One region of the uncultured Zoogloea sp. genome, then DNA from elsewhere that is predicted to be linked to it. Evidence: predicted binding sites of a transcription regulator. Region 1 holds the regulator's gene; each other region holds the start of a gene.

Evidence for each region. The regulator sigma-54, encoded in region 1, starts transcription at its own class of promoters, with help from an activator protein. The targets are predictions, from matches to a motif close to TGGCACGCTTNCTGCTNA.
Region 2: the regulator sigma-54 is predicted to act here: its motif matches at 1,826-1,843, upstream of Q0672_RS08965 (GntP family permease).
Region 3: the regulator sigma-54 is predicted to act here: its motif matches at 1,830-1,847, upstream of Q0672_RS21140 (ammonium transporter).
Region 4: the regulator sigma-54 is predicted to act here: its motif matches at 1,758-1,775, upstream of Q0672_RS12500 (circularly permuted type 2 ATP-grasp protein).

Annotation. Positions count from the first base shown of each region.
Region 1 covers NZ_CALAYQ010000024.1:29,015-32,698, reverse strand. The annotation lists gene recA (recombinase RecA) at 1-400, shown strand, start outside; gene recX (recombination regulator RecX) at 429-878, shown strand; gene lptB (LPS export ABC transporter ATP-binding protein) at 865-1,587, shown strand; gene Q0672_RS02380 (RNA polymerase factor sigma-54) at 1,603-3,060, shown strand; gene raiA (ribosome-associated translation inhibitor RaiA) at 3,077-3,400, shown strand; gene ptsN (PTS IIA-like nitrogen regulatory protein PtsN) at 3,556-3,684, shown strand, end outside.
Region 2 covers NZ_CALAYQ010000070.1:19,848-23,531, reverse strand. The annotation lists gene Q0672_RS08975 (hypothetical protein) at 1-229, shown strand, start outside; gene Q0672_RS08970 (sigma 54-interacting transcriptional regulator) at 285-1,715, shown strand; gene Q0672_RS08965 (GntP family permease) at 1,882-3,282, shown strand; gene Q0672_RS08960 (acyl CoA:acetate/3-ketoacid CoA transferase) at 3,315-3,684, shown strand, end outside.
Region 3 covers NZ_CALAYQ010000196.1:7,356-11,039, forward strand. The annotation lists gene Q0672_RS21130 (prepilin-type N-terminal cleavage/methylation domain-containing protein) at 155-589, opposite strand; gene Q0672_RS21135 (ferredoxin--NADP reductase) at 900-1,685, shown strand; gene Q0672_RS21140 (ammonium transporter) at 1,876-3,078, shown strand; gene Q0672_RS21145 (methyl-accepting chemotaxis protein) at 3,390-3,684, shown strand, end outside.
Region 4 covers NZ_CALAYQ010000100.1:32,708-36,391, forward strand. The annotation lists gene Q0672_RS12495 (ATP-binding protein) at 1-1,343, opposite strand, end outside; gene Q0672_RS12500 (circularly permuted type 2 ATP-grasp protein) at 1,820-3,238, shown strand; gene Q0672_RS12505 (alpha-E domain-containing protein) at 3,240-3,684, shown strand, end outside.

The sequences.
Region 1 (3,684 bases):
CAACGCCCTCAAGTTCTACGCCTCGGTGCGGATGGACATCCGCCGCATCGGCACCATCAAGAAGAACGACGAGGTGATCGGCTCCGAAACCAAGGTCAAGGTCGTCAAGAACAAGGTCGCGCCCCCGTTCCGCGAAACCCTGTTCGACATCCTGTACGGCGAAGGCACCTCCCGCGAGGGCGAGATCATCGACCTGGGCGTCCAGCACAAGTTCGTGGACAAGTCCGGCGCCTGGTACGCCTACAACGGCGAGAAGATCGGCCAGGGCAAGGACAACGCCCGCGAATTCCTCAAGAGCAACCCGCACATCGCCCGCGAGATCGAAAACAAGATCCGCGTCGCCGTCGGGCTGCCTGAGATGGCCGTGATCACGCCCGCCGCCCCCGCCGCGGCAGCCTGAACGTCTCCGGCAGGAAACACCGTCGTCCATGGCCACCAGTCTGCATGAGCGGGCCCTGCGCTGCCTGGCCCAGCGGGAGCATTCCCGCGCCGAGCTCGCCCGCAAGCTGGGCACCCTCGGCAGCGAGGAAGAGGTGAGCGCCGAACTCGACCGTCTGGTCGAGCTTGGCCTCCTCTCCGACGCCCGCTTCGCCGATGCCTACGTGCGCGCCAAGGCGGCCCGCTTCGGCGCCTCCCGGCTCAAGAGCGAGCTCGCCCGGCGCGGCGTCGACGCCGAGCAGATCGGCCTGGCCATTGCCGACAACTGTCCGGAAAGTGAATTCGAACGCGCCTGCGACATCCATCGCCGAAAGTTCGCCGCAGCACCGGCAGACGCGCGAGAATGGGCGCGCCAGGCGCGTTTTCTTCAAGGTCGCGGCTTCTCGACCGAAATCATTCGTAGAGTCCTGAAAGAACACCCCGGCGATGAGCCTGCTTAAAGTCAGCAACCTGCGCAAGAAGTACAAGGCCCGCACCGTCGTCCACGACGTCTCCTTCGACGTCGGCAGTGGCGAAGTGGTCGGCCTGCTCGGCCCCAACGGCGCCGGCAAGACGACCTGCTTCTACATGATCGTCGGCCTGGTGGTCGCCGATGGCGGCGAGATCACCCTCGACGACCAGGTGCTGACCCATCGCCCGATCCACCAGCGCGCCCGCCTCGGCCTGTCCTACCTGCCCCAGGAGATGAGCGTCTTCCGCAAGCTCACCGTGGCCGAGAACATTCAGGCCGTGCTCGAACTGCAGAAGCTCAGCAAGGCCGAAATGGCCGAACGCCTCGAACAGCTCCTCGGCGAGCTGGGCATCGAACACCTGCGCGACAACACCGCGATCTCCCTCTCCGGCGGCGAGCGCCGGCGCTGCGAGATCGCCCGCGCCCTCGCCTCCGACCCGCGGCTGATCCTCCTCGACGAGCCCTTCGCTGGCGTCGACCCGATCGCCGTGATCGACATCCAGAAGATCATCCGCTTCCTCAAGGAAAAGGGCATCGGCGTCCTCATCACCGACCACAACGTCCGCGAAACCCTCGGCATCTGCGACCGCGCCTTCATCATCAATGCCGGGGAAGTGCTGGCCAGCGGCCGCCCGGAAGACATCGTCCGGAATGAACAGGTCCGTCAGGTTTACCTCGGCGAGCACTTCCGGCTTTAAGGCATCATTGTTGTCATGAAGCCCAGCCTCCAGCTCAAACTCTCCCAACATCTCGCGCTCACCCCGCAGCTACAGCAGTCCATCAAGCTGCTGCAGCTATCGACCCTCGAGCTCAACCAGGAGATCGAGAAGATCCTCCTCGAGAACCCGATGATCGAGCGGGACGAGCCGGAATCGAACCTCGGCTCCAGCCGTCTCGAAGCCCCCGGCCCGGCCGCCCCCGCCGGCAGCGAGGCCGCCCATGAGCGCGAGCAGGAGCAGGCCCGCGAATCCGACCAGCGCGAGCGCGACACCGACCGGGAGTTCGACTTCGCCGAAGGCGGCGACTGGCAGGGCTCCGGCAGCGGCTCGCGGGACGATGATGACGACAACGATTTCCAGGATCTCCAGGCCACGGTCACCACCCTGCGCGACCACCTGGACGCCCAGATCGCCCTCACCCAGCTGTCCGACCGGGATCGCGCCCTCACCCGCTTCATGATCGAGGCCCTCGACGACGACGGCTACCTCAGCCAGGCCCTCGAAGACCTCCTTCCGCTACTCCCGCCCGAGCTCGAAGTGGATCTGGACGACCTCACGATCGCCCTGCGCCACATCCAGAGCCTCGACCCCTGCGGGATCGGCGCTGCCGACATCGGCGAATGCCTCGGCCTGCAGCTGCGCGCCCTGCCGCCCAGCCGCGAACGCGAGCTGGCGCTGGCCATCGTCGCCGAACACCTCGAACTCCTCGCCGCCCGCGACTACCTCAAGCTCAAGCGCGCCCTGCGCTGCACCGACGACGAGCTGCGCGAAGCCCACGCCCTGATCCTCGACCTCAACCCCCGGCCCGGCGCCCGCTTCGCCCAGTCCGACATCCGCTACGTGGTTCCGGATGTCATCGTCCGCAAGGTCCGCAACACCTGGGTTGTTAACCTCAACCCGGATGCGATGCCCAAGCTGCGCATCAACCAGCTTTATGCCCAGATCCTGCGGGACAACCGCGGCGCCAGTGGCTCCCTGTCCAATCACCTGCAGGAAGCCCGCTGGCTCATCAAGAACGTTCAGCAGCGCTTCGACACCATCCAGCGTGTGTCGCAAGCGATCGTTGACCGGCAGCGTCAGTTCTTCGATTATGGCGATGTGGCGATGCGCCCTCTGACACTGCGTGAAATCGCCGAACAGTTGGAATTGCACGAGTCCACCGTCTCGCGGGTGACCACCCAGAAGTACATGGCCACACCAAGAGGCATTTTCGAGTTCAAACATTTTTTCGGCAGTCACGTCGCCACCGACACCGGTGGGGCGGCTTCCTCGACGGCGATTCGGGCGCTGATTCGCCAGCTGGTAGCCGCGGAAGACAAGAAGAAACCCTTGTCCGACGCCAAGATTGCCGAGTTGTTGGGCCAGCAGGGTATCGTCGTGGCACGCAGGACCATCGCAAAGTGTCGCGAGTCCCTCGATATCCCGCCGGTCAGTCTGCGCAAAACCATCTGACAGAAAGGTAAGAACCATGAACCTCAACATCACGGGGCATCACGTCGAAGTTACGCCGGCCATCCGCGAATACGTCACCTCCAAGCTCGATCGCGTGATCCGTCATTTCGACAACGTCACCAGCGTCGGCGTGATCCTCTCGGTGGAAAAGCTGCGTCAGAAGGCCGAAGTCACCGTTCACGTGCGTGGCAAGGACATCCACGTCGAGAGCGAGGATGCCGACATGTATGCCGCCATCGACGCCCTGACCGACAAGCTCGACCGCCAGGTTCTGAAGTACAAGGACAAGGCCTCCGATCACGGCCATGACTCCCTGAAGCAGCACCTCGCCGAATCCTGATCTTCGGCCCCAAGTAATCCCCTTCTCCCCGGGACCGTTGTGGCTATAATGCGCCCCAACTGACACAACGGCCCCGGCGGCACCCGCCCCCGGATTTTCCAGATTCGTTCCCGGAAACCTGTCCCGGTCCCACCGCGTACAGGAGCGTCCCGCCCATGAACCTCATCGCCAAACTTCTGCCTCCAGCCAATGTGGTCGTCGGCCTCGAGGCGAGCAGCAAGAAGCGTGCTTTCGAGCAGGCCGGCCTGCTGTTCGAGAACAATCACGGCATCGCCCGGAGCACC
Region 2 (3,684 bases), on a different contig from region 1:
CACCCTCGGCGCCACCGACAAATACGATTCTCAAACCCTGCAGCCGGTCTTCCCCGACGGCTACGCCGAGCCCGACCGCCAGCCGCGCCACCCCCAGGCCCTGGCCGAGATCATGGCCGGGCGCATCCCGGTTGCCGAAGGCCGTGCCGAAGAGCCGGACAGCCTCGCCGACACGCTGATCGGCCCGCAGACCGCCATCGAGATCGGTCTGCAGCCGCGCAGGCATTAGCCACGTCAGGTGCGCTATGCTTGACGAACGAGAACAAGAACGAGGCAGGAGACCGATGGCACCAGCACCCTTCGCCGCGGAGGCCGAACGCATCCGCCGGCACGTGAACGACACGCTGCTGGCCGCCTTCTCCGAGCTCTCCGAGGGCATCCTGATCGTCGACCGCGAAGCCCGCATCGTGTGGATGAACGAGCAGTACCCGCGCCACCTGGGCATCGCCGATCCGGCCTCGGTGATCGGCCTACCGGTCGAGGACGTGATCCCCAACAGCCTGATGCGCAACGTGGTGGCCAGCGGCAAGCCCATCATGCTCGACGTGATGGAGTTCGGCAGCGAATCCTTCGTGGTGATGCGCCTGCCGGTGCGCGACAGCGCCGGTGAGATCATCGGCGGCGTGGGGGTGATGATCTTCGACGACCCGCGCCAGCTCGCCCCCTTGCTGTCGCGCTTCCAGAACCTCCGCCTCGAACTCGCCGACACCCGCCGCAAGCTCGACGAAGCCCGCCGCACCCGCTACACCTTCGCCAGCTTCGTGGGCACCAGCCCGGCCTGCGTGGCGGTCAAGGACAAGGCCCGGCGCGCCGCCCGGGCCGTCTCGCCGGTGCTGATCCTCGGCGAGACGGGTACCGGCAAGGAGCTCCTCGCCCAGGCCATCCACGCCGCCAGCCCCCGGGCCGACGGCCCCTTCGTGGCGGTGAACATCGCCGCGATCCCCGAAACCCTGCTCGAAGCCGAGTTCTTCGGCGTCGCCCCCGGCGCCTACACCGGCGCCGACCGCAAGGGCCGCAGCGGCAAGTTCGAGCTCGCCCAGGGCGGCACCCTGTTCCTCGACGAGATCGGCGACATGTCGCCGGCGCTGCAGGCCAAGCTCCTGCGGGCCCTGCAGGAGAAGGAGATCGAGCCGGTGGGTTCCAACCGGCTCATCCCCATCGATGTGCGCATCATCGCCGCCACCAGCCGCAAGCTGCAGCATGAGGTGGACGAAGGCCGCTTCCGCGCCGACCTGTTCTACCGGCTCAACGTGATGACCCTCGACGTGCCGCCCCTGCGCGAGCGCATCGACGACCTGCCGCTGATTGCCGAATGCCTCACCGACAGCATCGCCCGCCAGCTGGGCGAACCGCCCCGCAGCCTGTCTGCCGAAGCCGTCGCCTGCCTCGCCGGCTACACCTGGCTGGGCAATGTGCGCGAGCTCTCCAACATGCTCGAACGGGCGCTCCTGCTATCCGACGCCGACCGGCTCGAAGCCCGGGATTTCGAGCACCTGCTGCCCGCCGCAGCACGGGCCACGCCCGCCCCGGCCAAAGCCAGCCCCACGCGCACCCTCGACCAGATCCAGCAGGACGCCGAGCGCCGGGCCATCGTCGACGCCATCGCCAATGCAGGCGGCAACAAGGCCCAGGCTGCGCGCATACTGGGCATCTCCCGCGCCTCGCTGTACGAGAAGATCGCCGCCCTTGGCCTCGGCAGCGCCGCCAACACCTGACGACAACACCGCGACACCTGTCCGAGGCACCAGACACCCTGCCCGGCGCCACGGACACAATGCACCGCAGCAAAAATATGTTTTCCTTATGAATCAATAAGTAAAAACACTGGCATGGTTTCTGCGCATACATCGCCGCAAACCCATAACGGAGGAGATTCCAACCATGTCATTCCTGATCGTATTAGCCTCGCTGTGCTTCCTGATGTACATCGCGTACCGGGGCTACAGCGTCATCCTCTTCGCGCCGGTGGCGGCCCTCGGCGCGGTTCTCTTCACCGACCCGACCCTCGTCGCCCCGATGTTCACCGGCCTCTTCATGGACAAGATGGTCGGCTTCGTCAAAAACTACTTCCCGGTCTTCCTGCTCGGCGCCATCTTCGGCAAGGTCATCGAGCTCTCCGGCTTCTCCAAATCCATCGTCTCGTCGGTCATCAAGCTGGTGGGCGCCGAGCGGGCGATGCTCTCCATCGTGCTGGTGTGCGCGCTGCTCACCTACGGCGGCGTGTCGCTGTTCGTGGTGGTGTTCGCGGTGTATCCCTTCGCGGCCGAGATGTTCCGCCAGGGCGGCATTCCCAAGCGCCTGATCCCCGGCACCATCGCCCTGGGCGCCTTCTCGTTCACGATGGATTCCCTGCCCGGCACGCCGCAGATCCAGAACGTCATCCCGACCACCTTCTTCAAGACCAACATCTACGCCGCCCCGGTGCTGGGCGTGATCGGCTCGATCTTCATCTTCGTGCTCGGCATGGCCTACCTGGAATGGCGTCGCCGCGCCGCTGCCGCAGCCGGTGAAGGTTACGGCACCAACCTGGTGAACGAACCCGAACCCTTCGACGACAAGGAAAAGCTGGCCAACCCGATCCTCGCCATCCTGCCGCTGGTGCTGGTGGGCGTGACCAACAAGCTGTTCACCGACCTCATCCCGACCATCTACGGCAAGAGCCACAGCTTCATCCCCGCGGTGATCGGCAAGGCCGCGCCGGTGGTGCAGGACGTCTCCAAGATCGCCGCCATCTGGGCAGTGGAAGGCGCGCTGCTGGTGGGCATCCTCACCGTCATGGCGTTCGCCTGGAAGACCGTCGCGGCGCGCTTTGCCGAAGGCACCAAGGCCGCCGTCAGCGGTGCGCTGCTGGCCTCGATGAACACCGCGTCCGAATACGGCTTCGGCGCCGTGATCGCCGCCCTGCCGGGCTTCCTGGTGGTGGCCGACGCCCTCAAGGTGATCCCCAACCCGCTGATCAACGAAGCCATCACCGTCACCACCCTGGCCGGCATCACCGGCTCGGCCTCGGGCGGCATGGGCATCGCGCTGGCCGCCATGTCCGAAACCTTCATCAGCGCCGCCAACGCCGCCGGCATTCCGCTGGAAGTGCTGCACCGGGTCGCCTCGATGGCCTCCGGCGGCATGGACACCCTGCCCCACAACGGCGCGGTCATCACCCTGCTGGCCGTCACCGGGCTCACCCACAAGGTGGCCTACAAGGATATCTTTGCGATCACGATGATCAAGACCAGCGCGGTCTTTGCGATCATCGCCACCTACTACCTCACCGGCCTCGTCTGAGACGCGGCGGATCTTCAGGCACAGGAGTCACCATGAACACCAGCCAGAACCCCGTCACCACCGCGCTACCCACCGCCGGCAACGGCAAGATCGTCTCGGCCCGCGAAGCCGTGCGCCTGATCCGCGACGGAGACACCGTCGCCACCGGCGGCTTCGTCGGCATCGGCTTTCCCGAGAACATCGCCGTCGCCCTCGAGGAATACTTCCTCGAGACCGAAGGCGAGGACATGCACGGCCTCGGCGCCCCCCGCAACCTCACGCTGGTGTACGCCGCCGGCCAGGGCGACGGCAAGGACCGCGGCCTCAACCACCTGGGCCACGACGGCCTCGTCGCCCGCGTCATCGGCGGCCACTGGGGCCTCGTGCCGCGCCTGCAGCAGCTGGCCGTGGCGAGCCGCATCG
Region 3 (3,684 bases), on a different contig from region 1:
GATCAGGGGCATCGGCTCATGCCGGCGCCCGAAAAGCTCTGCGGGAAGTCTGAAAGACGGATGCAGCACGCAAAAACAAAGCCCGGAAGGCTTACGCGTTCCGGGCTTGCTCCGTCAGGCCACCGCAAACGGTGGCCTGAGGATTTCAGGACAATCAGCAGATCGCCGGGGTGGCGGTGGAGCAAGAGCTGGTCGTCGTGTCCTTAACCCAAAGAATCTTTGTGGTATCAGTGAGATCCGGCTTATAAACAATAGTCTCACCGTTCAAACCATCGGTTTTAGTGGCAATTGCGGTGATCACACCATCAGCGACATCCACACTGGCAACGTGTCCGGAGGTCGCAGTTTTTGCGGGAATCGACCAGCCATCACCAGACTTGTTAGCCGAACACCCAGTCGCCGAATTGTTGTTGTTCTGGATGCACAATTCGACAGCGCTCTTAAAGGCGCCGGTGGCGGAGATCACTTCAGTGAAGCGGGCCTTGCGCTGGAACTGCTGGTACTGGGGAACCGCGATCGCAGCCAGGATGCCGATGATGGCCACGACGATCATGAGTTCGATAAGAGTGAAACCGCCTTGCTTTTTCATGTGCGTATCTCCAAGAGATTATAGGTATTTCGAAGCGGGCCAGAGACCCGACTGCACTCTTATAGGCAAGGCCCATGCCAAAAAAAGATGGACCCAACCGATTCCATATAAATCAAGGACGTGATGACCACATCGCACTCCCCATCCGCCCCACCGGCCAGAACAGACAGCGCCAATAGTGACAATTCTCGTCACTCCGCTGCCGTAATGCGTCAGCCATAATCCCGGCGACACGCCCTGAGCGGAACGATTGGGCGTCGGCAACGGTCTTTCCCGTGAGGCACCACCTTTCCCCCCACGGAGCCCCCCCATGGACGACGTTGCCGACACGAACAGCCGCAGCACGACCGCCACTATCATCTGGATACACCGCTGGAGCCCCAGGCTGCTGTCGTTCCGGCTGACCCGTGAGCCCGGTTTTCGCTTCGTGCCGGGGCAGTTTGCGCGGCTCGGTCTATATAAGGAGAACGGTGCGCCGGTGTGGCGGGCCTATTCGATGACCTCCGCCACCTGGGACGAGCACCTGGAGTTCTACTCCATCGTGGTGCCGGACGGCGCCTTCACGTCTCAGCTCGAAAAGCTGGGCGTGGGTGACAGCGTGATGATCGAGCGGGCGGCCAACGGTTTCTTCACCACCAACCGCTTTGCAGACGGTCGCGACCTGTGGATGCTTGGCACCGGCACCGGCCTCGCGCCCTATCTATCGATACTGCAGGACGAGACCACCTGGCAGCGCTTCGAGCGCCTGATCCTCGTCCACTGCGCCCGTGTGGCCGAAGACCTCGCCTATCAGGACGAGATCGCCGCGCTGCGCCAGCACCCCCTGTGGGCCGAGCACGGCCACAAGCTCGTTTATCAGCCGGTCGTCACCCGCGAGTCGGCGCCCGGCGCCCTTCATGCGCGTATCCCGGATCTGATCCGCAGCGGCCAGCTCGAAGCCGCCGTTGGCCTTCCCTTCACCGATGCCGACTCCCGCTTCATGATCTGCGGCAGCCCCGACATGGTGCGCGACACTCACAAGGCCCTGATGGAACGGGGTTTTCGTCTCAGCCGGCTGGCCGCCCCCGGCCACATCGCGGTCGAGAACGCCTGGTAAACGCACGGTTTCGGGGTTCAATGCACCACGCTTGCGCCTGATTTTGGTGCAGACGGACGTAAAGCGCACGGTTTAAGTGCGACAACTTCGTGCAAGCTTCATGTCAAGCTTATGAATTGATTGAAATTTTTGATAAATCAAAACTGGCACAGCACCTGCTTGGTGCTCCGCTTCGATTTTGGAGCCCAAAATGGAGCAATCAAGCAACGCCAGTAATGTTCTCTTCGTGCTGCTCGGCGCCATCATGGTGCTGGCGATGCACGCAGGTTTCGCTTTCCTCGAGGTCGGCACCGTCCGCAAGAAGAACCAGGTCAACGCGCTGGTCAAGATCCTGACCGACTTCTGCGTGTCGGCCATCGCCTACTTCTTCATCGGCTACACCGTGGCCTACGGGGTCAATTTCTTCTCCGGTGCCGAAGTGCTGGCCCAGAAGAGCGGCTACGAGATGGTGAAGTTCTTCTTCCTGCTCACCTTCGCGGCGGCCATCCCGGCGATCATCTCCGGCGGCATCGCCGAGCGGGCCAAGTTCCACCCCCAGAGCATCGCCACCTTCCTGCTGGTCGGCTTTGTGTATCCCTTCTTTGAAGGCATCGCCTGGAACGACAACTTCGGCATCCAGCCCTGGCTCGAAGCCGCCACTGGCGCCAAGTTCCACGACTTCGCCGGCTCGGTGGTGGTGCATGCCGTGGGTGGCTGGATCGCCCTGCCCGCCGTGCTGCTGCTGGGCGCCCGCCGCGGCCGCTACACCAAGGATGGCAACGTGGCGGCCCACCCGCCTTCCAACATCCCCTTCCTGGCCCTCGGCGCGTGGATCCTCACCGTCGGCTGGTTCGGCTTCAACGTGATGTCCGCCCAGACCCTCGACAAGGTGAGCGGCCTCGTCGCCCTCAACTCGCTGATGGCGATGGTCGGTGGCACCCTGGCGGCGATGGTGCTGGGCAAGAACGACCCGGGCTTCATCCACAACGGCCCCCTGGCCGGCCTGGTCGCCGTATGTGCCGGTTCCGACCTGATGCACCCGATCGGCGCGCTGGCCACCGGGACCGTCGCCGGCGTGCTGTTCGTGCAGCTCTTCACCGTCACCCAGAACCGCTGGAAGATCGACGACGTGCTCGGCGTGTGGCCGCTGCACGGCCTGTGCGGCGCCTGGGGCGGCATTGCCGCGGGCATCTTCGGCACCACGGCGCTGGGTGGCCTTGGTGGGGTAAGCGTCGTGGCCCAGGTAGCCGGCACCCTGGCCGGCATTGTCATCGCGCTGGCGGGCGGCACCATCGTGTATGGCACGCTGAAGACCCTCATCGGCATCCGCCTCGATCCGGAAGAGGAATTCGAAGGCGCCGACCTGACGATCCACAAGATCACCGCCACGCCGGACCGGGAAACCCACTGGTAAGCCCGCGCTGCAGCGATCCTCCCCAGCAAGGCCCGGTTTCGACCGGGCCTTGTGCATTTCAGGGCCGGTTTTCCGGGCGCAACCCAGCCGTCACCACGCCCGCATGCTCACGCCCGACATCGCCCAATCGAAATGAGTATGAGAATACTAATCGATTACGCTTCAGGCAGGCGCCAAAAGCGGCCATCCGTCACACCCTCGTGCATCCGAAACGCAGGCCAGCTCAAGATTTCCGCCGAGCGGCCGTAGCAGGATCACCTATTACTTTAGTAATAAATCGAGGACGCCCATCGACGGCGTGGGGGAGCACGATGAAATCGATCAACCGGATGTCCCTGAGTCACCAGTTCGTGGGTGCATCCATTCTGCTGGGCGGGCTGGTCATACTCGGACTGGCGCTGTTTGTCTCGTCCTACACCTACCGCCTTGGCCTGGAGCACGCCGAGCGGGAGGTGAAGGGCCACATCCACGGCCTGCGCCAGCTGGTGGACACCACCCACGAGATCAGCGTGGGCCTGACCGACAAGGTGTCGGCGATCTTTCTGTCCCACTTTCCCGAACCCTTCGTGCTCCGCCCCGACCGCACGGTCATGGTGGGCACGGCGG
Region 4 (3,684 bases), on a different contig from region 1:
AGGCCCAGCCCGGTGCCGCCAAAACGCCTGGCGTAGGAGCTGTCGGCCTGGGTGAAGGGGGTGAACAGCCGCGGCAGCACGGCGGGTTCGATACCGATGCCGCTATCGCGCACACTGAAATGGAAGAACGACAGCGGTGTGTCGCCGCCGCCATCCAGATACCGCTGATCGACGCTCAGCACGATCTCGCCACTGCTGGTGAATTTGATGGCGTTGGCGATGAGGTTGCCCAGTACCTGGCGCAGGCGGATCGGGTCGATCTTGGCCGAAGGCGGCAGATCGCGGGCGATGTGACAGCGGATCATCAGGCCCTTGTCGGCCGCCTGAAACTGAAAGAAGGCGGCGATATCCTCGATGATCTCCCGCGGGTTGCACCACACCGCTTCCACGTCCATGCGGGCGGCTTCGAGCTTGGAGAAATCGAGGATGTCGTTGATCACCCGCATCAGGCTGTCGGCCGAAATGCGAATGTGGCGCAGGAGGTGCTGCTGCTCCTCGTCGAGCCGGGTGAAGGCGAGGAGATCGGCCATGCCGATGACGCCGTTCATCGGGTTGCGGATCTCGTGGCTCATGGTGGCGAGGAACATGGATTTGGCCCGGCTGGCTTCCTCGGCGGAATCCCGCGCCTCCAGCAACTGGGTGTGGCCGCTCTCGATCTGGTCGAGCATGGCGTTGAAACCGTGCATCAGCGTGCCAATCTCATTGCATCCGACCGGCGCTGCGCGCACGCTGTAGTCACCGGTGTGGGTGACCTTGCCAATGTGTTGGGCGAAGTCCTCGATCGGCGCGGCGATCAGCCGCTGGAGGCGGGCGGCCAGCAGCCACGCGAGGAGCCCGGCAGCCACGAGGATGATCGCGGCGGTGGCGATCCGCTCGCGGATCAGGCGATTGAGGGGAGAGAGGTCGAAGTACGCCTCGATGGTGCCGAGATCGCGGTTGCCGGCGCGGATGGGCCGGGCGATCTCGAGGAAGGGCGCATCGGTCAGTGCCAGCAGCGGTCGGGCGCCAGCGTCCAGGGGCACATCGGGGCCGGGCTTGTCGGCATGGTGGCTGGCGATGGCGGAGAGGAAGTCGGCGTGGTTGGCCAGCGGGCTGCGGTAGCGGGCGAACTCGCCGCCGGCGGCATCGTGGATGGTGACGGCGATTACGTCCCGGTCGGCGCCCAGCACGGCCAGCATCTCGGCAGCCTCGGCCGGCGCGCCGCGCAGCAGGGCATCGCTGGTGTGCAGACCGACGAGGCGCGTGAGCCGCTCGGCACTCTCGTGGCGTGCGTCGGCTGCGGCGTCCACTTCGCCCACGACGAGACACAGCAGCGCGACGATCAGCGCGAGCGAGGTCGTCACAAAGGCAATCAGCACCACCTGGTGCTTGATCGGAAGCTCATGGAGGCTGCGTCTGAGACGACTGAAGAACGGCGGCGAAGCGGTCGGCAAGATGGACGGACTTGGGCGGTGGAACGTTTGCGGGGGGGATTTCACAAAATGGGGAAATCCCAGTCTGCAGGCGGGATTGTAACGAGTGAACCTATAACTAAAGAAATAGATTTTTCGAACGTGACGATACAGATTTGGCACCCCGGCACACGCGTCCGTGTCGCTCGGATGCCGGATGCGCTCCCCTTACCCGGACGGCAAGCGCCGACGGTCACGCACCGAGATGCAGCGCCTCGATTCCCCATGCCGGTGCGGTGGCACCAAAGCGGTGCAGGACAGCCCCGAATAGGGGGATGAATTTTGGTTTTATCTCGACTTTTTTCTTGGCACGCTTCTAGCTACACAAAAAGTGGTATTTCCGCCTCACAACATGACAGGGCACAGAGATGGCCATCACAAAATTCTTCAATGAAATGACTGCGGACGACGGGAGCGTTCGTGAGCATTACGCGGCATACGCCAAGTGGCTCAGCGACACTCCGGCTGACCGAATCGCGCGTAAGCGTGCGGAGGCCGACTCCCTGTTCCATCGCTACGGCATCACCTTCGCGGTGTACGGTGAAGAATCCGGAACCGAGCGTCTGATTCCCTTCGACATCATCCCGCGCATCATTCCCGCCCAGGAATGGAAGGGCCTCGAGGCCGGGATGCGCCAGCGGGTCAAGGCGCTCAACGCCTTCATCCACGACATCTACCACGACCAGGAAATCCTGAAGGCCGGGCGCATCCCCAAGGAGCAGGTGCTCAACAACGCTCAGTACCGCCCCGAAATGCAGGGCGTGGATGTGCCGTGCAACGTCTATGCGCACATCGCCGGGGTGGACGTGGTGCGCGCCGGCGCCGGTGAGTTCTACGTGCTGGAAGACAACCTGCGGGTGCCGTCGGGCGTGTCGTACATGCTCGAAGACCGCCGGATGATGATGCGGCTGTTTCCCGAGCTGTTCGCTCGTCACCGCATCGCGCCGGTCGAGCACTATCCGGACATGCTGCTGCACACCCTGCGCAGCGTCGCGCCCAAGGGCGTGGATGATCCGACGGTGGTCGTGATGACGCCGGGCGCCTACAACAGCGCCTACTTCGAGCACGCCTTCCTCGCCCAGCAGATGGGCGTCGAGCTGGTCGAAGGCCAGGATCTGTTCGTGCGCGACGATCAGGTCTTCATGCGCACCACCCAGGGCCCGCGCCGGGTGGACGTGATCTACCGCCGCGTGGATGACGACTTCCTCGATCCCACCGCCTTCCGCAAGGATTCGATGATCGGTGTGCCGGGCCTGCTCAATGCCTACCGCGCCGGACGGGTGACGCTCTCCAACGCCATCGGCACCGGCGTGGCCGACGACAAGTCGATCTACCCCTATGTGCCCGAGATGATCCGCTTCTATCTCGGCGAGGAGCCGATCCTCAACAACGTGCCCACCTACATGTGCCGCAAGCCGGAAGACCTGGCCTACACCCTGGCGCACCTGCCCGAGCTGGTGGTGAAGGAAGTCCACGGCGCCGGTGGCTACGGCATGCTGGTCGGCCCGGCCTCCACCAAGGAGCAGATCGAGACCTTCCGCAAGTACCTCGTGGCCAACCCCGAGAAGTACATCGCCCAGCCCACGCTGGCCCTTTCGAATTGTCCGACCTTCGTCGAGAGCGGCGTTGCGCCCCGACACCTGGATCTGCGTCCCTTCGTGCTCTCGGGCAGCGAAATGCGCCTGGTGCCGGGCGGGCTGACCCGCGTCGCACTGCGCGAAGGATCGCTGGTGGTGAACTCCTCGCAGGGCGGGGGCACCAAAGACACCTGGGTACTGGAGGCCTGACATGCTGAGCCGCACCGCCGACCATCTTTTCTGGATGGCACGCTACATGGAGCGCGCCGAGAACACCGCGCGCATCCTCGACGTAACCTACCGCCTGAGCCTCCTTCCCCAGAACGGGCAGGAAGTGGAAGCCATGTGGGCCGGGATGCTGAAGATCATGGAGCTGCAGGACACCTTCCATGCCAAGCATCCCGCCTTCACCACCGAGGCCGTGCTCGAGTTCATGATCTTCGACCGGGACAACCCCGGCAGCATCTACCGCTGCCTGCGGGCCACCCGCGAGAACGCCCACGCCGTGCGCGGCACGCTCACCTCCGAGCTGTGGGAGACCTCCAACGCCACCTGGCTGAAGATGCGTGACTTCTCCATGGCCAAGATGATGGAGACCGGCCCGGGCGCCTTCTTCGAGTGGGTGAAGTACCGCTCGCACCTGTCCCGCGGCGTAA